DNA from 3 places in the Microbacterium arborescens genome. Region 1 is predicted to be linked to each of the others. Evidence: predicted binding sites of a transcription regulator. Region 1 holds the regulator's gene; each other region holds the start of a gene.
What was found. Region 1 encodes LexA, which represses DNA repair genes until DNA is damaged. Its sites were predicted from a motif close to TCGAACANNTGTTCGA; they were not measured.
Positions count from the first base shown of each region.

Region 2: a site for LexA is predicted at 3,253-3,268, ahead of imuA' (DnaE2-dependent mutagenesis accessory factor ImuA'). Genes of this name have one in related genera too.
Region 3: a site for LexA is predicted at 4,979-4,994, ahead of QUC20_RS13695 (HNH endonuclease signature motif containing protein). Genes of this name have one in related genera too.

Region 1 is NZ_CP128474.1:1,072,065-1,079,026, forward strand. It holds gene QUC20_RS05020 (class I SAM-dependent methyltransferase) at 1-440, opposite strand, end outside; gene hflX (GTPase HflX) at 526-2,043, shown strand; gene QUC20_RS05030 (dipeptidyl-peptidase 5) at 2,103-4,010, opposite strand; gene lexA (transcriptional repressor LexA) at 4,078-4,743, opposite strand; gene QUC20_RS05040 (LysM peptidoglycan-binding domain-containing protein) at 5,000-5,359, shown strand; gene QUC20_RS05045 (histidinol-phosphate transaminase) at 5,431-6,516, shown strand; gene hisB (imidazoleglycerol-phosphate dehydratase HisB) at 6,513-6,962, shown strand, end outside.
Region 2 is NZ_CP128474.1:2,160,299-2,167,260, forward strand. It holds gene QUC20_RS10240 (error-prone DNA polymerase) at 1-986, opposite strand, end outside; gene QUC20_RS10245 (DNA polymerase Y family protein) at 986-2,527, opposite strand; gene imuA' (DnaE2-dependent mutagenesis accessory factor ImuA') at 2,529-3,230, opposite strand; partial or broken gene QUC20_RS10255 (diacylglycerol/lipid kinase family protein) at 3,863-4,459, opposite strand; gene QUC20_RS10260 (hypothetical protein) at 4,546-5,082, opposite strand; gene QUC20_RS10265 (epoxide hydrolase family protein) at 5,114-6,262, opposite strand; gene QUC20_RS10270 (CGNR zinc finger domain-containing protein) at 6,403-6,957, shown strand.
Region 3 is NZ_CP128474.1:2,910,400-2,917,361, forward strand. It holds gene QUC20_RS13675 (LuxR C-terminal-related transcriptional regulator) at 1-1,374, opposite strand, end outside; gene QUC20_RS13680 (ECF transporter S component) at 1,484-2,566, opposite strand; gene QUC20_RS13685 (fibronectin type III domain-containing protein) at 2,793-4,481, shown strand; gene QUC20_RS13690 (DUF1905 domain-containing protein) at 4,647-4,919, shown strand; gene QUC20_RS13695 (HNH endonuclease signature motif containing protein) at 5,029-6,462, shown strand; gene QUC20_RS13700 (SRPBCC family protein) at 6,528-6,962, opposite strand, start outside.

The DNA of each region.
Region 1 (6,962 bases):
CGCTGGAGCATCCCGTGCAGCTCGTTCTTGCCGACGCGGATCGGCGGATTCGATCGGATGGTCCGGAACACGACGTCGTCGGGAACATCGTCGGGCAGCACAGCGTTGATATTGGTGAGTCCCAGATCAGCGGCGTTGCGTCGCACCAGGTCGAGAGCACGTTCGTTGACATCGACGGCCCAGACCGTGGCGTGAGGCGACTCCAGAGCCAGCGACAGCGAGATCGGCCCCCAGCCGCAGCCGAGGTCGAGGAAATCCCCACCGGGCGGTGCCGGCGGAGTATTGGCCAGAAGAACCCCCGTGCCCGAGTCGACGTGGTCAGGGCTGAACACCCCGCCCGCGGTCGTGACCTCGACGGCACGACCCGCGAGGGTCACGCGGATGCGGCGGAGGTTCTGTTCGCTGGACGGGGACGCGCTGAAGTAGTGATCGCTCCCCATGCATCCGAGCGTATCGGAGCCGGGCAATCCGGCGGGAGACTAGAATTCACGGATGCCCGGGCACGGGCATCCCGGGAAGAGAGTTATGACGCAAATCACCACCCCCGACGGCGACGACGACATCGCGGTGGATCCGGTCGATCGAGTGCTCGCGAGCGCCGAGACGCGCTCGTCGATGCGCGTGTTCGGCGGCGCGCAGGCGCTGCAGGATGCGGCGACCGTCTCATACGGAGACACCGACGGCGACCAGTGGGATCGCGAGGAGCGCGCCGCGCTGCGCCGCGTCCCGGGACTGTCCACCGAGCTCGAGGACGTCACCGAGGTCGAATACCGGCAGCTGCGACTCGAGAACGTCGTGCTCGTCGGCGTGTACCCGCAGGGGTCGCACGAGGACGCCGAGAACTCGTTGCGCGAGCTCGCCGCGCTGGCCGAGACCGCCGGCGCGGTCGTCCTCGACGGTGTGCTGCAGCGGCGGCCGCATCCCGATCCCGCCACCTACATCGGACGCGGCAAGGCGGCCGAACTGCGCGATCTCGTCGCCGCGGTCGGCGCCGACACCGTGATCGCCGACACCGAGCTCGCTCCGAGCCAACGGCGTGCGCTCGAGGATGTCGCCAAGGTCAAGGTCATCGACCGCACGACCGTCATCCTCGACATCTTCAGCCAGCACGCGAAGAGCCGCGAGGGCAAGGCTCAGGTCGAGCTCGCGCAACTCGAGTACCTGCTCCCGCGCCTGCGCGGGTGGGGTGAGTCGATGAGCCGTCAGGCCGGTGGACAGGTCGGCGCAGGCGGCGCGGGCATGGGCTCGCGTGGTCCGGGTGAGACGAAGATCGAGCTCGACCGCCGCCGCATCCGGACGCGCATGGCGCAGCTGCGCAGGCAGATCCGCGAGTTCGCGCCGTCTCGCGAGGCGAAGCGCGCCGAGCGTCGGCGAAACACGATCCCCTCCGTGGCGATCGCCGGATACACCAACGCCGGCAAGTCGAGTCTGCTCAACCGGCTGACGAGCGCGGGAGTCCTCGTCGAGAACGCGCTGTTCGCGACGCTCGACGCGACCGTGCGCCGGGCCGAGGCCGCTGACGGGCGCGTGTACACGCTCACCGACACCGTCGGATTCGTGCGCAATCTGCCGCACCAGCTCGTCGAAGCCTTCCGGTCGACGCTCGAAGAGGTGTCGGGCGCCGACGTCATCGTGCACGTCGTCGACGGGTCGCACCCCGACCCGGCGGCGCAGCTCGCGACCGTCCGCGACGTGATGGGCGACGTGGGTGCGCGTGCGACGCGCGAGCTCGTCGTGTTCAACAAGGCCGACCTGGTCGACGATGACGCGCGGCTGCTGCTGCGCGGGCTCGAGCCGACGGCTCATTTCGTGTCGTCGCGGACCGGCGAGGGGATCGACGACCTCCGCGCGGCGATCGAGGACGCGCTTCCGCTGCCCGCGGTAGAGGTGCGTGCGCTCGTGCCGTACGACCGGGGCGATCTGATCTCGGCTGTGCACGAGAGCGGTCACATCGTCGCGACCTCGCACGAGGAGGACGGCACCGCCGTGCATGCTCACGTGTCCGAGCGCCTCGCCGCCGAGCTCGCACCCTACGCCGTCTGAGTTGCCGCTCGGGTGTATCAGCCCGCCATGTTCAGGGCTCGGGGCACCGGGTCGAGGGCTCAGTCGAGTTCGACCGGCGCGACCCCCGGGGTGTCGAAGCCGAAGACCTGGCCGAGGAATGCCAGCTCGCTTTCGAGCGCGTGCACGATCGTCTCCGTGCGCCGGAACCCGTGGCCCTCGCCCGCGTACAACACGTAGGCATGGGGCACTTCCTGTGCGACGAGAGCGTCGCGGATGGCTTCCGCCTGCGCCGGGGGCACGACGGCGTCCTCGTCGCCCTGCAGAAGCAGCAGCGGCACCCGGAACCGTTCCGGCCGGCTCAGGGGCGACCGCTCGATGTAGACCTGCTCCGCTTCGGGCAGCGGGCCGATGAGCCCGTCGAGGTAGCGCGCCTCGAAGTCATGCGTCTCAGCCGCCAAGGCGCGTGCGTCGCCGACGCCGTACCGCGAGACGCCGGCACCGAACACGTCGGTTCCGACCAGCGCCGCGAGCACGGTCCAGCCGCCCGCGGAGCCGCCCTCGATCGCGAGACGTGACGGGTCGGCGAGTCCGTCGGCGGCGAGCCCTCGGGCAGCGGTCGCGACATCGTCGACGTCCACGACGCCCCACTGGCCCTTCAGTCGTTCGCGGTACGAGCGGCCGTAGCCCGTCGAGCCGCCGTAGTTGACGTCGAGCACGCCGATGCCGCGACTGGTGAAGTAGGCCACCTTGCTGTCCGCCGTACCGCCCACATGCGAGGTCGGACCGCCGTGTACCCACACGAGGTACGGTGGCAGCTCATCGGTCGGCGCTTCGACGTCGGGATTGGTCGGCGGGTAGGCGAAGGCGTGCACGGGGCCGTGCGGGCCTTCGGTCGTCAGCTGACGGGCGTGCGGAATCCATGCCGCATCGACATCGGGAGCGCCGCCGCGCACCGCGGTCGCCTCGCCGCTGTCCAGATCGACGATCCACAGCCCCGTCGCGCCCGGCATCGTGCCGCTGACGAGGGCGCTGCTGCCCGCGACATCCTCGATCTGCAGCCGCGCTGTGGCGGGTACCGGGAGCGGGACGGCGCCACCGTCGCGGTCGATGACGACGAGCTGATCCGATCCGTGCGTGCGGACGGCGACGACGCGGCCGTCATCGAGCGGCGCGTACCAGCGGGTTCCCAGCACCCACAGCCCGCCGCCTGTGTCAGCGTCGGCGGGGGAGATCGGGGCCGGGTTCGCGTCGGCGTCGGGGTCGACGCGGTAGAGGTTCCAGCGCCCGGTCGGCTCGTCGACGACGACGAGCTGGCCATCGGGGGTCCATTCCGGCTGAAGCGCGGCCGTGCTGCCACCGGCGACGTCACGGACCCGGTGCGGGGCGCGGAGGTCGACGACGCGGATGCGGGTGCGGTCCCAGGGCATGTCCGGGTGGTCCCAGGCCACCCAGGCGAGGTGCGAGCCATCGGGTGAGAGGGCGGGCTGGGCGACGAAGTCGCTGCCGCCCGCGAGCTCGGTCACGCCCGAAGCGTGGGCGCCCGTAGCGCCGTCGATGCGCACGATGTGGCGTTCGGGAGTGCCCTCTGAGCGTTCGCGTTCGCGCACCGCGAGCAGGACGCCGCGCTGCCAGCGAAGCCCGCCGTAGTGCGTGCCGCTCTCGTCGGGGGTGAGCGCCTCGGGCTCGCCGCCGGGGCGGAGGCGACGGATGCGCTGGTCGGACTTGTCGACGAAGAACAGATCGCCGTCATCGGAGACCGCCCACGCACCTCCGCCGTACTCGTGGACGCGTGACCGGGCGTTCCAGGGGGCGGGAAGGACGACCTCGACCTCGCCGTCGCCTCGGCGGCGCACGACGGCGACGCGGCCGCCCTCGTCGGGCAGCGACTCGCCCCACCAGACCTCATCGCCGACGAAGCCGGCGCCGTCGAGGCGCAGTGACGACGAGCTCGCCCACGATGCGGTCAGGGGAGAAGGCCAGGAACCGTAGGGCAGTTGCTGCGACATACCGCCACGCTACGCGAGCCGCGGCACCCCGCGGCGAGATGACGGGAGGTGCGCGGCGGCGCGCGGGTCAGACGGCGCGGAGGACGGCGACCACCTTGCCGAGGAGCGTCGCGTCGTCGCCGAGGATCGGCTCGAAGGCGGAGTTGCGGGGGAGGAGCCAGGTGTGACCGTCGCGCTGACGGAGTGTCTTCACGGTCGCCTCGCCGTCGAGCATCGCGGCGACGATCTCTCCGTTGTCGGCTGTCGCCTGTGCGCGCACGACGACCCAGTCGCCGTCGCAGATGGCCGCATCGATCATCGAGTCGCCGACGACCTTGAGCATGAAGAGCTCTCCCTTGCCGACGAGCTGGCGTGGCAGCGGGAAGATCTCCTCGACCTGCTGGTCGGCGGTGATCGGGACCCCGGCCGCGATCCGGCCCACGAGAGGGACCAGGGCGGCGTCGCCGAGAGCGGGCGCCGCATCGGCCGGGTTCTCACCGGCCGTGCCGGGGAGGTCGATCAGGACCTCCATCGCCCGGGTCTTGCCGGGGTCGCGGCGGAGGTAGCCGCTGAGCTCGAGCTGGTTCAGCTGGTGGGTGACGCTCGAGAGCGACTTGAGGCCGACCGCGTCGCCGATCTCGCGCATGCTCGGCGGATAGCCGTTGCGGGCGATCGCGTGCTGGATCACCTCGAGGATCGCGAGCTGCTTGTCGCTCAGATTCTTGCGTCGTCGCGTCTGCGGCTTCTCGCTCATACCGCCGGTCTCCTGTCGTCACGCCCCGTCCCCGACCCGATGTCGGAGGTTCGTGGTGGGCTCTCGCTGTCGAAAAGGTAGCCCGATACGACGGCGACATCACGGAACGCTCCGCGTGTCTCTTCGATCGGTCTCCGATTTCGGTGGGTGGTTGACACCACACAATATCGAAGATACGTTCGGAACCGAAGTTCGCACCCGTCTCTCCCGGCCGAGAGGCGAGGGCGAATCTTCCTACCGCTCCCGAGGAGATGTCATGACCACGATCGATGCCCGCTTCGCACCGGCCCCCCGTACCCGCCTGCGTATGACGCGCCGCGGACGCCGCGTCGTTGCGACGATCGCCGCCCTCCCGGCGGTCGTCGCCATCACTGCGGTCGCACTCTCCGGCGGTGGCGCGCTCGCCTCGAACGACGCAGGGGCGCCCGCGGGCTCGTTCACGACCGTCACCGTGATGTCGGGGGAGTCCCTCTGGTCGATCGCCGAAGAGGTCGCCCCCGCGGCCGACCCCCGCGACGTCGTCGACGCGATCGTCCGACTCAACGCGCTCGGCTCGGGTCAGCTCGAGGCCGGCCAGACGCTGGCCATCCCGCTCGAGTACACGGGCGCCAGCTGACGAGCTGCTGCGCGCGGTGAGTCCGCCGAGTTCGGTCACTCGACGACGCGCTGCGGCCTAGCATGGGTGGGATGAGCCCGAGTCTGGATGATCTGCCCCTCAGAGACGATCTGAGAGGCCTCACCCCGTACGGTGCCCCTCAGGCGCCGCTCCCGGTCGCGCTGAACGTCAACGAGAACACGCATCCGGTTCCCGAAGAGGTCGCCGACGACATCCTGGATGCCGTCGCCCGTGCCCTGCGAGATGTCAACCGCTATCCCGATCGAGAGTTCACCCACCTGCGCGAGTCCTTCGCCGAGTACCTGGGCCACGGTCTCACGGCGGATCGGATCTGGGCTGCGAACGGATCGAACGAGGTGCTGCAGCACCTGCTCCAGGCCTTCGGCGGACCGGGCCGCACCGCGATGGGCTTCGGCCCCACCTACTCGATGTACCCGCTGCTGACGCGCGCGACCGGCGCGCAGTACGTCGCGGGGACGCGTGCGCCCGACTTCACGCTCGACGCCGCTTCCGCCGCAGCGCAGGTCGCCGATCTGCGGCCCGACGTCGTCTTCCTCTGCGCCCCGAACAACCCGACCGGCACACCTCTCGGTCTCGACGTCATCGAGGCTGTCTACGACGCGACCGACGGCATCGTGATCGTCGACGAGGCCTACCAGGAGTTCGCGCCGCGCGAGAGCTCTTCCGCTCTGACGCTTCTCGGAGGTCGCGAACGGCTCGTCGTGTCGCGCACGATGAGCAAGGCGTTCGCGTTCGCCGGCGCGCGCGTGGGCTACCTCGCGGCCGACGCCACGCTGATCGACGCCCTGCGTCTCGTGCGCCTGCCGTACCACCTGAGCGGTCTGACGCAGGCGGCGGCGACCGCTGCGCTGTCGCACTCGTCGACGATGCTGCGCATGGTCGACGAGATCGTCGCGCAGCGAGACCGGATGTCGGCGACGCTCGACGCACTCGGCTACCGCGCCTACGAGAGCTGGACGAACTTCGTCCTGTTCGACGGCGTCGACGATCCGCAGCGCACGTGGCAGGCGCTGTACGACCGCGGCATCCTCGTGCGCGACGTGGGCATCCCGCGCAGTCTGCGTGTCAGCGCCGGTACGGAAGACGAGACGACCGCCTTCCTCGAGGCACTGGCCTCGATAGACTCGGAGGCATGACCAGCCCCCGAACGGCCAGCATCCGTCGCGCCACGAGCGAGTCGAGCGTCGAGCTCGAGCTCGACCTCGACGGCACCGGGAGCAGCACGATCGAGACGACCGTGCCGTTCTTCGACCACCTGCTGACGGCGTTCGCGAAGCACTCGCTCACCGACCTCACCGTGCGCGCGACGGGCGACACGCACATCGACGCGCACCACACGGTCGAGGACGTCGCGATCGTGCTGGGGCAGGCGCTGCGTTCCGCCCTGGGCGACAAGTCGGGCATCTCCCGCTACGGTGACGCGCTCGTTCCGCTCGACGAAGCGCTCGCGCAGGCCGTCGTCGACATCTCGGGGCGCCCCTATCTCGTCCACACGGGCGAGCCCGAGGGCTACGAATACCACCTCATCGGCGGACACTTCACCGGGTCGCTCGTGCGGCACACGTTCGAGGCCATCGCGTTC
Region 2 (6,962 bases), 1.1 Mb from region 1:
AGCTCGTCGGCGAGCTCGACGGTGCGCGCCACGGCGCCGGGGAACCGGCGGAAGCGCCGCGTCATCTCGGCGCCCGACCGCAGGTGCGCGCCCGCATGCGAGGGCAGCCACCCGTCGAGCTCGTCGAGCCCGCGATTGGCTCGGACCGCCGCGATCGCGGCAGCGAGGTGGGCGCGCTCGGGCACGGCGTAGTGAACGTTGTTCGTCGCGAGGATCGGCAGGCCGCGCTCACGGGCGAGGCCGGCGAGGATGTCGTTGTGCCGCGAGTCGAGCGGCTCGCCGTGATCCATCAGCTCGACTTCGACGGCATCGCGCCCGAACCGGTCGACCAGGGCGTCGAGCTCGGCGGCGGCGGCATCCGGTCCACGCTCGATGAGCGCCCGGCGCACTGCTCCCTTGCGGCATCCGGTGAGGATGCTCCACTCGCCTCCGGCGATGTCGGCCAGATCGTCGAGCCGGTACCGGGGCTTGCCCTTCTCGGCTCCCGCGAGCTGCCCCTGGGTGAGCGCGCGGGCCAGCCGGTGGTACCCCTCTTCACCGCGGGCGAGGACCAGCAGATGCTCGCCCGGCGGGTCGGCCTCATTGCGCGCTGCACCGACGCGCTGCGGCAGATCGAGCGACAGCTCGGCCCCGAACACCGTCTTCACGGCGAGCTGCTCGGCGGCCTCGGCGAAGCGGACGATGCCGTAGAAGCCGTCGTGATCGGTGACCGCGAGGGCATGCAGCCCCAGCCGCTCGGCCTCTTCGGCCAGCTCTTCGGGCGACGAGGCGCCGTCGAGGAACGAGTACGACGTATGAGCGTGCAGCTCGGCGTACGGCACCGCGTCGTCGGGACGCTCGATCCTCGGCGCGGAGTACTTCCCCCGTTTGCGCGACCACGCAGGACTGTCGCCGCCGTCCGCCCCCGGCGGCGCGCTCGGGGCACGGTTGCCGCTGAGCAGGCGTTCCATCTCGGACCACGGCACCGAGGGGTTGTTGAAGCCCATCAGTCGTACCGCCCCTCGACCGACCATTCGCCGCCGTCGCACACCAGCAGCCACGCGGTCTGGGTGGCATCGACCATCTGGAAGCGGTGGGCATGGCGCGCTCGCGCGGCATCCCACGCCCGTTCGATCACCGGCCACGGTCCCGCCCACGAGCGGATGCCGCGAGACCCGGTCGACGACACCAGGGCGGCCGGGATCGCCGTCAGCTCGCCCCGCCCGTCAACGGCCACCATGTCGCCCTCCCGATCGACGACCGCCAGCGGCAGCGCTCGCTCGAAGACCGTCGAGGGCAGCGGATCGGGCAGGCTGCCCGGCCACGGCCGCTCGCGCGAACTCGTCACCGGCCGGTCGCCCCACGGCACGAGCACCTGGCGCTCGGCGAGCCAGCGCCCGCCGCCCACGACCGGCGTGACGACACCCGTGTGCCCGAGCATCGCCTGGACGCGCGACAGGGCGTGGTGCACCCGCTGCTCGGGACCGGAGCCGAACAGCGAGACGGCGTGATGGGATGCCGCGTCCACCGCTTCGGGCTCGATCTTGACCCGAGCCACACCGCTGGTGAGCTTGCCGCTCTCGGCCAGCTGCCACCGCACCCGGTCGACGACGGCGGCGGGGTCGAAGGTGCCGGGGTGGAGCCAGACGCGATTGCTCGTCTCGCCGCGGTCGCCGGTGAGGATCACGCGCAGCTCGGTGCACACGAGATCGACCGCCCCGAGACCGGCGATGAACTCCTCGGCGGCGACCCTCATGCCGAACGCGACCTGATCGGCGAGATCGAGGGGCGGCTCGAACGCGACCTCGCGGTGCAGTTCGGGCGGCGGGGTGCGCGGGACGACGGGGCGGGAGTCGGCGCCGGCTGCGAGCCCGTGCAGCCGGACGCCTCGGGGACCGAACCGTTCGACAAGACGCTCGGGTTCGATCGCGGCGAGGTCGCCGAGGGTCTGCACACCCAGCCGGGCGAAGAGGTCGACGGAGTCGTCGTCGAGCACGGCGATCGTCAACGGCGCGAGGAACTCCGCCGAGTGTCCGGTCTCGACCACCCGGATGGGCCGGTCGGGACGGGTACTCATCCGAGCCGCCTGCTGCGCCGTGAACGGGCCATCGGCGACACCGGCCCGCACATCGAGATCACCCTCGGCGACCGCCGCCAGCAGGGCACCGGCAGCCTCGGTCTCGCCGCCGTAGAAACGCGCCGGTCCGCGCACGCGCAGCGCGCAGAGCCCCGCCTCGAGCACCTGTACACCCGGCGCCATCTCTTCGAGACGCGCGACGATCGGCGCGAACTCCCGATGATCGCGCACCGCGTCGGCATCGACCACCTGCAGTGCGGGACATCGCGCCTGCGCGTCGCGGCGACGCTGCCCCCGGGAGACGCCGTCGGCTCGGGCCGACGCCGAGCACGCGACGACCATCCCCTTCTCGAACACCGCGATCGGTGCGTTCGAGTCGACGCCGCTCTCACGCACGAACGCCACGACCGGCCAGTCGGGCACCCACACCACGAGGCTGCGTACCGGTGCCGTCGCCTCCTGCTCCCCCACGTCAGACCGCCCGTCGCATCGGGATCGGCTCGACGACCGGGCCGCCCGCGAGAGCCCGCTCGTGCGGAGCAGCCGAGATCGCGCCATCGGGCGCGGGCAGCAGCATTCGCGCCGACCGGGGCACCGGGAACCGCCGGCTCGACACGGTGACCGTCAGCTCGCGGTCGCTGAGGTAACCATCGCCGTCGCCCAACCCCGACCACCGCGGATCGGCGACGTCGAGCATCGCCTCGGTCTGCGGCCACGGCCCCTGCACGAGCAGCACCGTTCCTCGGTCGCGCAGCCGGCCGGCGAGCTTGGCGATGTCGGAGTCCTTCGCCCGTTCGGGCGGGCGCACGGCGACGATGGGCAGCACATCGGCGATCGTCGCGGTGACGGCGAGCCAGCGTGCGCCCGGGTCGGGGATCAGCACCACACGCGACAGATCGACCCCGGCGTGCTCCGCCGCCTCGGCGCCGAAGCCCGGCATCCCGACCACGCCGCACCACGAGCCGGTCTGCGACGGCTGTGCGAGCAGCGCGAACAGCAGCGAGGACGACGAGCCGAGCGAGTAGGCGGCGCCGGGCCGCAGCCCCCGCCCGGGCAGCAGTCCGGTCAGAGCAGGATGAGTCGGCAGCACCGGAGCGTCGAGGCGGCGCCCCTGCATCCGCTCCATCTGCGCGCGCAGTCGCTGCACGTCCTCGGCGGCAGCAGGATTGCGCATGATCGACCTCACTCAGCAAGGGTAGAACATATGTTCTAGACCATCAATGTCGAGATCGAAGATACGACCGACTTCCGACATCCGCTCCGCGTCGGTGTGAGGCCTGCTGCCGCTGCTACCCGTATCCCCCGCGGCTGGCGAGGCGTATGGTCACAAGCATGTGGACAGTACTCGTGATCTTGATCATCGTGTGGGTGGTGCTGTCGATCGTGGGGTTCGCGTTCGAGGGGCTGCTCTGGCTGGGAATCATCGGCGTCGTGTTGACCATCGGGACCCTCGTGTTCGGGATCATCCGACAGCGTGCGGGGCGCCGCCCCTGACACCGGAGCGGTTTCAGGGTCCCGTTTGCACACACGGATCAGGAGCGCGCCAGGACGGACGGTGATGCGCGCAGCACTGACGTGACCGAAGCTGTCACCGTCGAGCTGCACCACACGCGGAACCTCGAACGTGGCCTCGAATACCCGACCCCGTGCATAGGCGAGCGAGTGGAGCTCCGGAGCCCGAGCAAGGATACGGCGGGTGAAGCGCGATCGCCGCGCGGCTCCTTGCAGCGTCAGACGGGAACCGATCCCGGCCCATCCGAGCCGGCCACGTGGTCGCATCATCACCACATCCAAGAACCCGTCATCGATGCTCGCCCGCGGAATGAGCAGCATGTTTCCGGCGAGCGTTCCGCAATTGCCGACGATGACGGTGTGCGCCCGCGCGGTGCGCGACCGACTCCCGTCGATCCGGTAGTCGATGCGGAACAGCCGGTTGGCAAGGACGGATCGCGCGATCGGCGAGACGTACGCGAGCCACCCGAGATGCTTCTTCGCACGAGCATTCGTGTTGGCAGCCATGTCCGCATCGAGCCCGATCCCCGCCATCACGACGAAAGCGTGCGAGGTCCACTCGCCGTCGGAGTCGCTGAGATCGGCGACAGCCACATCGATGCGCCGCTCGCACCCGGAGAAGGCCGCCGACACCGCCGTATCGAGATCAGCGAGAGCGACGCCCAGTTCGCGGGCGAGGAGGTTCCCCGTCCCGGCGGGGATGAGCGCGATGGGCACGCCGGTGCCCTGCAGGACCCCCGCCGCGGCACGGACCGTCCCATCGCCGCCCGCGACCAGCACCACGGCCGGCTTGTCGTCCACGGCATCCTGAGCGGCTCCACGCCCGGAGTCCTCCGGTTGGGTCGGATACCACCGTGTCGGTGCCCAACCCGCCGCGCGCTCATGAGCCATAGCGATCTGGCGAAGCCGTTCGACGTCTGCTTTACCGGGATGGAAGACCACCGCCGCGTGGGGTGCGCTCCTCCCCGAATCCTGACTCACCGAGAGACGCCGCCCCCGACGGCGGACCACCCCTCGATCTGCGCGCGGTACGCCTCGGCACGCTGCCGAGCCGCGTCACCCTCGACCCTCGGCGCGGTGAAAACCACCGTCTCCGCCAGGGTCGCAACCGCCGCAGCCCGCTCCAGCTCCCGTGCCGCGAACGTGCGTGCGCTGTCGTCCGATGCCTCCTTCTCGCTTCGGATCCGTTCGCTGATCTCCGCCAGTCTCAACGCGATCAGCTCCGCGAGGCCGTCGCGTAGCTCCTCCAGCGTCGTGTTGTGGATCTCCAGACGCCGGTCCGAGACAGTCAGCTCGACATCGGGATAACCGGAATGCGCCAGGAGCTCGCGCGTGGACTCGCCGAGAACGTCTCGGACCTCCTCTTTACCCGGACGCCGGGTGAACACCGCCTCCACGGTGTACCGCGCGGGCGGGTCGTCGGTCATCAAGCCGGCGGGAAGCGACCCCACCAACACGGAATCGAGGCCGAGATTGTGGGTGGAAGGAGCTTCGTGGTGTGAATATGCGCTCATGACCGGACGTTACGCCTCCCAGATGTGAGGCTCACAGGTTGCCGACCGCATCTCCGGCCTTCGCGAGCACGGCGGCGAGCCCCTGCCGCAGATCGGTGACGAAGGCGCCGGGCATCTCGAGCGACGGGAAGTGCCCGCCGCGCTCCGCTTCTCGCCACCGGACGATGTCTCGGAAGCGCTGCGCCGCCCACGGACGGGGGTGCTTCTCGATGTCGTGGGGATACGTCGTGAGAGCGGCCGGCACGTCGACACGGAGGTGGGGGTCGAGCGACTGGTGGCTCTCGAAGTAGATGCGCGCCGCTGACGCACCTGTGCGCGTCAGCCAGTAGAGCGTCACGTTGTCGAGCAGCCGGTCGCGCGTGATGCTCTCGAAAGGGGTGTCGACCGTGTCCGTCCACTCGGAGAACTTCTCGAGTATCCACGCGAGCAAGCCCACCGGAGAGTCGACCAGCGCGTAGCCGATGGTCTGCGGCGACGTCGCCATGACCTTCGCGTAGGCGAGTCGGTTCTCTTCGAATGCGTGCGTCTCGGCGACCCACCGCCGCTCGGTCGCGTCGAGACCATCGATGCTGAGGCCCGGCAGACTTTGCGGTGTGGTCGTGTGCATCCCGATCACGTGGCTCGGAAACCGTCCGGCGAGCGCGATCGTGATGGGGCCGCCCCAGTCGCCGCCGTGCGCCAAGAACCGGTCGTAGCCCAGGCGAGCCATGAGTTGCACCCATGCTGCGGCGATCCGTTCGGTGCCCCATCCGGGTTCGTCGGGCTTGTCGGAGTGGCCGTAGCCCGGCAGAGACGGCGCCACGACATGGAAGGCCGGCAGCGTCGGATCGTTCGGCTCTGCGAGGTCATCGATCACGTCGACGAACTCGGCGACACTGCCCGGCCAGCCGTGCGTCATGATCAGCGGTACCGCATCGGGGCGCGATGACCGTCGGTGCAGGAAGTGGATGCCGAGACCATCGACGACCGTGCGGAACTGACCGATCTCGGCAAGACGCCGCTCGAACGGGCGCCAGTCGTAGGCTGTCCGCCAGTACTCGACGAGGGCGGCGACATCGGCCAGTGGTGGGCCCTGGGCCCAGCGATCCTGCCCGCGGGCGTCGGCGCGAGTGGTCTCGCGCTCGGGCAGGCGGGTCGCGCCCAGCCGCGCACGCAGGTCGTCGAGCTCGGCATTCGTCACCTGAGGAGTGAACGGCGATACCGACTCTGACGGGTGGGAAGCGGTCATGTTCACTCCATTCGTCGCAGCACGCAGGTGCGAACCGCCATAGCCGGTTCTACCAGAGACGCGGAATCAATGGAACCAGCTATGGTGGTGCCATGTCGGACGACTTTCCCGAATTCCGGATCGGCTCGGTGCTGGCGACGAGCTTCACGGGCACGCTGACCGAGCGGCATGGCGCCAGAGTCGAGCGCATTCCGACACCAGCTCGACTGCAGGCCTGGTTCGACGAGTTCGATCTGGCGGTCGCGCGATGCTCGGCGTCGGACCTCGACCGGGCATACGTCCTGCGCGAGGCGATCCATGCGGCCGCGACAGCGCGCGCTCAGGATGCGACGTTGCCGCCCGACGCGGTGGCACTGATCAACGAGTTCAGTGCACGAGGCACGGCGAACCCGGTGCTGACCGGGGCCGGCGAACGGCGCTGGCACCTCGGTTCCCGCGCGACGGTCGACGCCGCGCTGGGGGTCATCGCCGCGGATGCGGTGGACATCATCTCCGGCGCACGGCCCGGCGCGCTCGCTCTGTGCGCCTCACCGACCTGTCGTGCGGCATTCTTCGACGCCAGCAGGAGCCGCACTCGGCGGTGGTGCGACATGAACACGTGCGGAAACCACGCGAAGAAAGCCCGCTTACGCGCGAAGCACGCATAAGCGGG
Region 3 (6,962 bases), 1.5 Mb from region 1:
CAGGCGCGCGGCGGTCGCGCCCACGCTCAGCCGGGTCACCTCATCGAGCGCGGGGGCGAAGTACGTGGGGTACGACGGCGCATCGATCACCATGTCGAAGAGGCGAGCAGCCTCGGGCCACCGCAGCGGATTGGCCGAGAGAGACAACCCCAGGCCGAACGTGAGCATCGGATGCCACGGCAGAACGTTCTCGGGCACGCGCTCGAGCACCGGCAACAGGCTGTCATCCGCGTAGCTGTCGATACTCGCTGCGAAGAGGTGAGCCAGCGCGCGATCAGCGAGCGCCCAATCCGCGCCCTCGACGGCCAGCTCGAGGGCGCAGACGAGGCCCATGCCACCCTCGAGAATCGACTGCGCCGCTGTCACGCACAACCGCCGGTATCGGTCGCCGTCCCGACGAGCGCGAGCACGGAACGCGTCCCTCACGGTCTCGGCGTACTGGAACACGCGCCCACCCGACGCGTAGGGGATCCATCGCCCGAACCCGTCTCTCTCGAGCGCCGTGAGCAGCGCCTCGGCATCCGGATTGCCGCTCAGCCGTCGGGCGAGGTCGGCGTCGACGGACCGCGCGACGGCGGTGTCGGTCATGAACTCGACGGTCGCGGGGTCGTGCAGCGACGACGCGATCCGATCGGCCACGACGCCGTGCCACTCGCTCGAGTCCAGTCGAGGAATGTGGCCGACCTGCGCGATCGCGCTCACCACCGCACACACCGTGAGCGCGAATCCGCCGGTGGCCACGACCACCTGATGCGCCGCCCTCTCGTCGGCCATGCGCGCCTGCTCGCGCATGAGCGTGACGACCTCTGCGGGCGTGAAGGCCAGCTCGCTGCGCGAGAGCACGCGGGTGATCCCGTCATCCAGAGCGGCGACCGACAGGGCCGTCTCCCCCCGAGTCGCGACGATGACGCGCAGCATCGGGTACATCGCGAGGAGACGCGCGAGATCGGCGTCGATCCGCTCGGTCAGCTCGCCGAGCCGCTCGTAGGCGTCGAGCACGAGCACGGCCGGGCGATCCAGCGCGACGACACGGCGGGCCGCCTCGACCGGGTCGGCGCCCGCCTCGACCAGCCGGCCGGCGCGTGCGACCACGTCGGCCGACACGTGCCCGGTCTTCGCGGCAGCGGTGATGACCCGATGCCACAGCATCCGGCTGCCGTCCACTTTCTCGGGCACCGAAACCCACACGACCGATTCGGGGCGCTCCGTCCGCAGCGTCCAGGTGCGCAGCAGCGTCGTCTTGCCGGCCCCGCTCGGTCCTTGGACGACGCACAACCGGACCATGGGTGACTCGAGCACACGTGTCAGTCGAGGCCGGTCGGGCACACCGGTGGCCGACTCGATCCCTGCTCCCCCAGCCGAGACCCGATTCATCTGCACCCCTATTCGCCATGCCGAAACGACAAGCCTAGGAAGCTCACCTTGGAGAACCCGGACTCCGCCGTGGCCGCGTGAGGGCAACCAGGGTCGAGCGACAGCGAGGTCAGCGCGCGATCGCGCCGGGCGACCAGCCGATCCGGTTACCCGAGACCTGTCCGCTCTGCACGATCAGCCGTTCGACGAGCGGGATCTGCGCGGTGGGAATGCTCACTCGGGTGCGCAGCATCGCTATGCCGACGAGGGCGATGAACCCCGAGAGCATCTTGTCGATGATCGACGTGAGGATGTTGGCCGAGAACGCCGCCGCGACGACCGGCAGCCCGAGACCGGCGATCGACGACGTGACGTTGTCGGAACCGTGGCCGGAGTACCCGCCGAACATGAGAACGCCCAGCGGAGCCCCCACCAAGGAGCACGCCACCGCGACGAGCAGCGTGAGATTGACGTAGCGGAACAGGTCCGCCCCCATGCCGAAGCGGCGGATGCCGTACCCCCACACGAGCGCTCCGGCGACGTTGACGATCGCGAAGGGCGCGGCTCCGGGGGCTCCGACGACGAAACCAAACACGTTCGTGCTCAACCCGACGATGACCCCGGCCCACGGCCCGAAGATCATCGCCGCCACGCCGGTTCCGGCCATGTCGAGGTAGATCGGCAGGTGCAGCAGCTGCACCGTCGACATCCCGATGAAGTTGACGATGAGGCATCCGAGCATGATCAGCGCCTGCACGCGGCGCGACACGAGCGGATGCGGCGCCGCCAGCGGGGTCGCCGGCAGCTGCGGCGTCGGACGCGGCGACGGTGGGAGGGCGGAGCCCGGGGACGGGCGCGGGCGGGGCGGGGCGGCGACCCGCGGAGCGACGTCGTCGGGCCGGCGGGTGGCCTGATACCGACGGATCCAGCGATCGGCCTCAGCGGTGTCGGCGCCCAGCGCGAGCACGATGTCGCGCAGCAGGCCGACATCGATCCGGGCCCGGCCCGGTCGGAACGCGTCGTACACGGTGGTGCGCGGGGGCTGCGCGGCCGCGGGGTTCACGCCACGCTCCACCCGCAGCTGCGCGATGCGACGCACGAGTTCGGCGTACGACACGGGGCCTGCGGCATCCTTCAACGCGAGCAGATCGCGCGCGATCGCGTCGAGCGAATCGGGCTCGCCGAATCGCTTCTCGTCCTCCTGCACAGACACTCCCCCACCCTTGGTGCGATCGCATGTCGCAAACCGCATACGCGCGGCGCGACCCCTCGCCCCGCGGCGCTCACTCTATCGATGCCGGCCGCCGGCGTGTTCGGAGTTGTTCGCACACGGCCGTGGCGGGCCTGAACGGCCGTTGTGATCGGGCGACCGATGCCAGCGTGAGATCGACGGCTCGCCGACTGGGGCGCGGGTCGCAATCCGTTCCCGATGAGGATCCATGAAGAAGAGACATCCCTCCCTCGCCGCGGCCTCCGCCGCGCTGATCGCGGCGACACTCGTCGTCGCCGGCATGGCGCTCCCGGCGCATGCCGACGAGCCGGCCGGGGGCGCCGGTCCGGCGGGGTCGGCCACCGCCAACGAGGCTGTCGAGGCGGGCCCGCCGGTTGCGGCGGCGGGAGCGGCGGCAGTAGCGCCGGGGCCGGCGACGCCGAGTTCGGAGCCGGCCGTCGAGCCGGTCGCCGAGACGCCTGTTGTCGCGGCGCCGGTTGGGGAGCCGGTCGTCGCTATGCCGGTGGCCGCCGAAGCATCCGCATCCGCATCGGCACCTGCACCTGCACCTGCACCTGCACCTGCACCTGCACCGGAGTCTGCTGACCTCGCGGCAGTCAGTGCCGCGGCCGGCTACGTGAATGACGACGGGTCCGGTGCGGGCGACGATGACACCGCCGCGAACCTGCCGCCGCAGACGGGGGTCACGATCAGCATCCGGGTCGATGGCGCAGAGATCGGCGTCGGCCCGATTGGCGAGCGCGGACCGATCGAGCGATACGAGCTCATCGTCCGTCCGATGGACGGCGGCGAACCGATCACGCGGACCTCGACGACCCGGACGGTCTTCATCCTGACCGGACTCAAGCCGGGCACGTACGAGATCGAGGCGAGCCTGCACAACAGTTACGGCGCGACCGGCACCCGCAACATCTGGTTCGCGGTGCCGGAGGTTCCCGGCGAGCCGACGGTGACGATCCGTGACAGCAGCCCCACGGCGCTGCTCGGCGAGATCTGGGCGGCCCCGCTGCAGACCCCGTTCCCGGAGGGGGTGTGGCCGTTCTATCTGCCCACCACCTACACCGCGACTCTCACGGGCGGCGGCCGCACCGAAACGCGCGAGGTCGACGACGTGCAGGGGCTCGGACGCTTCGGGTTCACCGACCTCGAGCCGTCGACCACGTACACGGTGACGGTGACCGCCCACAACGCGGCGGGCCAGAGCGCTCCCGTCTCGGTGCAGGCCACGACGGGTGCAGCTTCGGGCCCGGCAGTGCCCGACCCCGACGGTCTGAACGCAGGCAACCGCGGGGACGTCGTGGTGGACGGAACACCGGCGCCCGGCTCGACGGTGACGGCGAACGTCGGCCGCGACCTCGCGGGCGCGACGATCCACGGGTGGCTGTTCTCCGAGCCCCGCTACCTCGGCGGCGCCACCGTGACGGCTGAGGGCGCGGCGACGTTCGCGCTCCCCGCGGACATCCCGGCCGGTTCCCACCGCCTCGCCCTCGCCGCGGACGACGGCACCACGCTCGGATGGAGCCCCGTCGAGGTGCGCCCCGCCGATGTGACGACGCCGCCGGGGCCGGGCGGATCGCAGCCGGGGTCGGGTTCTGGGTCGGGGTCGGGGTCGGGGTCGGGGTCGGGGTCTGGGTCGGGGTCGGGGTCGGGGTCGGCGCCTGGGGCTGGCTCCGGGGCCGAGGCCGGCACGGGGGGCGCGGTCTCGGGCAACGGCGCTGCAGGCGCGGCGAACCCGGCGGCGGGTTCTGGGGCGGCTTCTGGGGTGGCTTCTGCTGCGGCCGAGCGGCGCATGCTGGCGGCCACCGGCGGAGACGCGCCTTGGCAGCTGGCGATCTGGGGCATCGCATTCCTCGCGGCGGGCGCCGTGGGGATCGCACGACGACGGGTCGCCGACTGACGTCGTCGTCGTGACAGGACGTGCGGGGCACCGGCCATGGGGGGCGGTGCCCCGCACGTCTTCTATCCGGCTGCGGCTCCCCGGGGGTGCATCGGTGCGCGCTCACCGGGGCGCGCTGTCATCGGCGGTCTCTCCACCGCGTTGGCGTTGATCTACCCTGGCTGCATGAGCGAGCGCGAGCTGCGGTTTCCGGCCACCATCGGCGTCGAGGTGAAGGGCGAGACGTGGAGCTGCGTCGACATCCCGGGGTCTGCGGAGTTCTTCGGCACGAAGAAGACGGTGCGCGTCGACGCCACGATCGACGATGTGAGGCTGGAGAACGTCGGGGCGATGGTCACCGGCTCGGGCGGACACATGGTGTCGCTCAGCGCGAAGGTGCGGAAGCAGCTCGGCAAAGACATCGGTGACGCCGTCGACGTCGTGATCACGCCTCGGTAAAGCCTCCGCGCCCGCCGCCCATTCCTCCCCAACGCCGCGGCACAGCGACCTTTCCTCGATGGAACATATCTTCGATATGAATGTCGTACCCCACTGCCAAGATGGGTACATGCAAGCGAACGAGTCATCGAACGACGAACCGGATGCCGGCTCCTCCGGCTCGTCGCTCGCGAGCCTCATCGATCGGGTGTCTGAGGCCGACGATCTGCTCCAGGATGCGCACATCGCGATGACGCGCGCTCTCGCCGAGGCGGGACGCAGCGCTCTGCGCCAGGCGGCGCGCTCCGCCGCGCGTCCCCGAGGCATGGGATCCGACATGGAGATGCGCTCGATCGCAGCAGAAGTCGCCGGAGTGCGACGGTCGCACGATCGCCGCGCCCAGAGCGAGATCGACCACGCGCTGACCATCGTCGACGACTACCCCGCCGCCTTCGAGGCATGGCAGCATCGGCGCATCACCCGCGACCACGTCGACATGGTCGTCCGGATGGGCTGCGGTCTCGACGACGACATCAGACCCGAGTACGAGCGCCAGGCCATCTCGATCTGCGAGCGCGACATCGCATCACGGGTGCGCGAATCGCTCCGCAATCTCGCCGCGCGGCTGGGGGCCGAATCGTTCACCGAGCGGCACCGCACTGCGGCGGCGAAGCGAAGCGTCTGGGTGACGCACGGCGCCGACGGCATGTCCGAACTCGGCGCGAACCTGCCCACGGTCATCGCCACCGGCATCCACGATCGCCTCACCGCCATGGCGCATTCCGTCAAAGATGACCGGTCAGCCGCAGGTGCCCCCTCGACCGACGATGCCGCGGCGAGTTCGACAGGTGTCCAAGAGGCGGATGTCACGGCCGGGGATGTCGCACAGCCCGATGTCCGCACGATGGATCAGCTGCGCGCCGATATCCTCGGCGACCTGTTGCTCGGCGGCGCTCCGATCGTCGACCCGACCTACGGCAGCGACGCCGCGGGTCCGCTCGGCGCGATCCGAGCACAGGTGCAGGTGACGCTGACGTCCGAGACGATGAGTGGTGCCGATGACGCTCCGGCCGAGCTGCTCGGCGCTGCACTGATCGACGCCGACACGGCACGCGAGCTTGCCGGTCGCGCGAAGATCTGGAACCGCCTCTTCGTCGATCCGATCACGCGAACGCCGGTCGAAGTCGACACCTATCGGCCGCCCGCCGCGATGAGCCGACTGCTCAAAGCGCGAGATCAGCACTGCCGGTTCCCCGGATGCCGGCGGGCTGCGATCCGCTGCGAGCTCGACCACACGATCGACTACGCCCGGGGCGGCCACACCCACATCTTCAATCTGGCCCACCTCTGCCAGCGCCACCATTCGATGAAGCAGTTCACGAGATGGGAGGTTCGGCAGGTCGGAGGCGGCGTCCTGGAGTGGACCTCACCCCTCGGTCGGGTCTACCGCGAAGACGTTCCCGTTCCATCGGTGTGCTTTGTTCCCGATATCGGCAGCCCGCCGCCACCACCGGCGCTCGCGGCAAGGACCGGTGCACCGCCCGATGGGGCGCCACCCTTCTGACCCGACGCGCAGTTCCCGCGAGACCGACGGGATGCGGAGGGCGGAGGGCGCCGGGCGCCGGGAGATCACGCGCTGCGAATACGCTCCGCCTCAGCGAGCACGACGGGATCCTCGCATCCGCGGGCGAACCCGGCGATCCGCCGATCGATGTCCCGCTGCAGAATAGCCGCGCCGACGCGCTCCGCGAGCGGCGCGAGCCATGCCGGGCGGCAGGTGAAGTTGTAGCGCCACACCGCCAGCGTGCGCGATGGGTCACCGTCGACCGGACGGAACCGCCACCCGCCGCCCATCCTCGCGAAGAACCACGAGCCCTTCGTCATCCGCATCCCGACGTTCGACGGCGGGTTGTACGAGACGTACTCGCTCTCCATCGCGAGCCCGAACCGCTGGACCGTGTAGGTACGAACTCCCTTCGCGGGACGTTCGGCACCGATCAGGTGCTGTCGCCGGATGAACGGATCCCATCGCTTGCGCACCTCGCCCTGCGTCTGCGACACCGC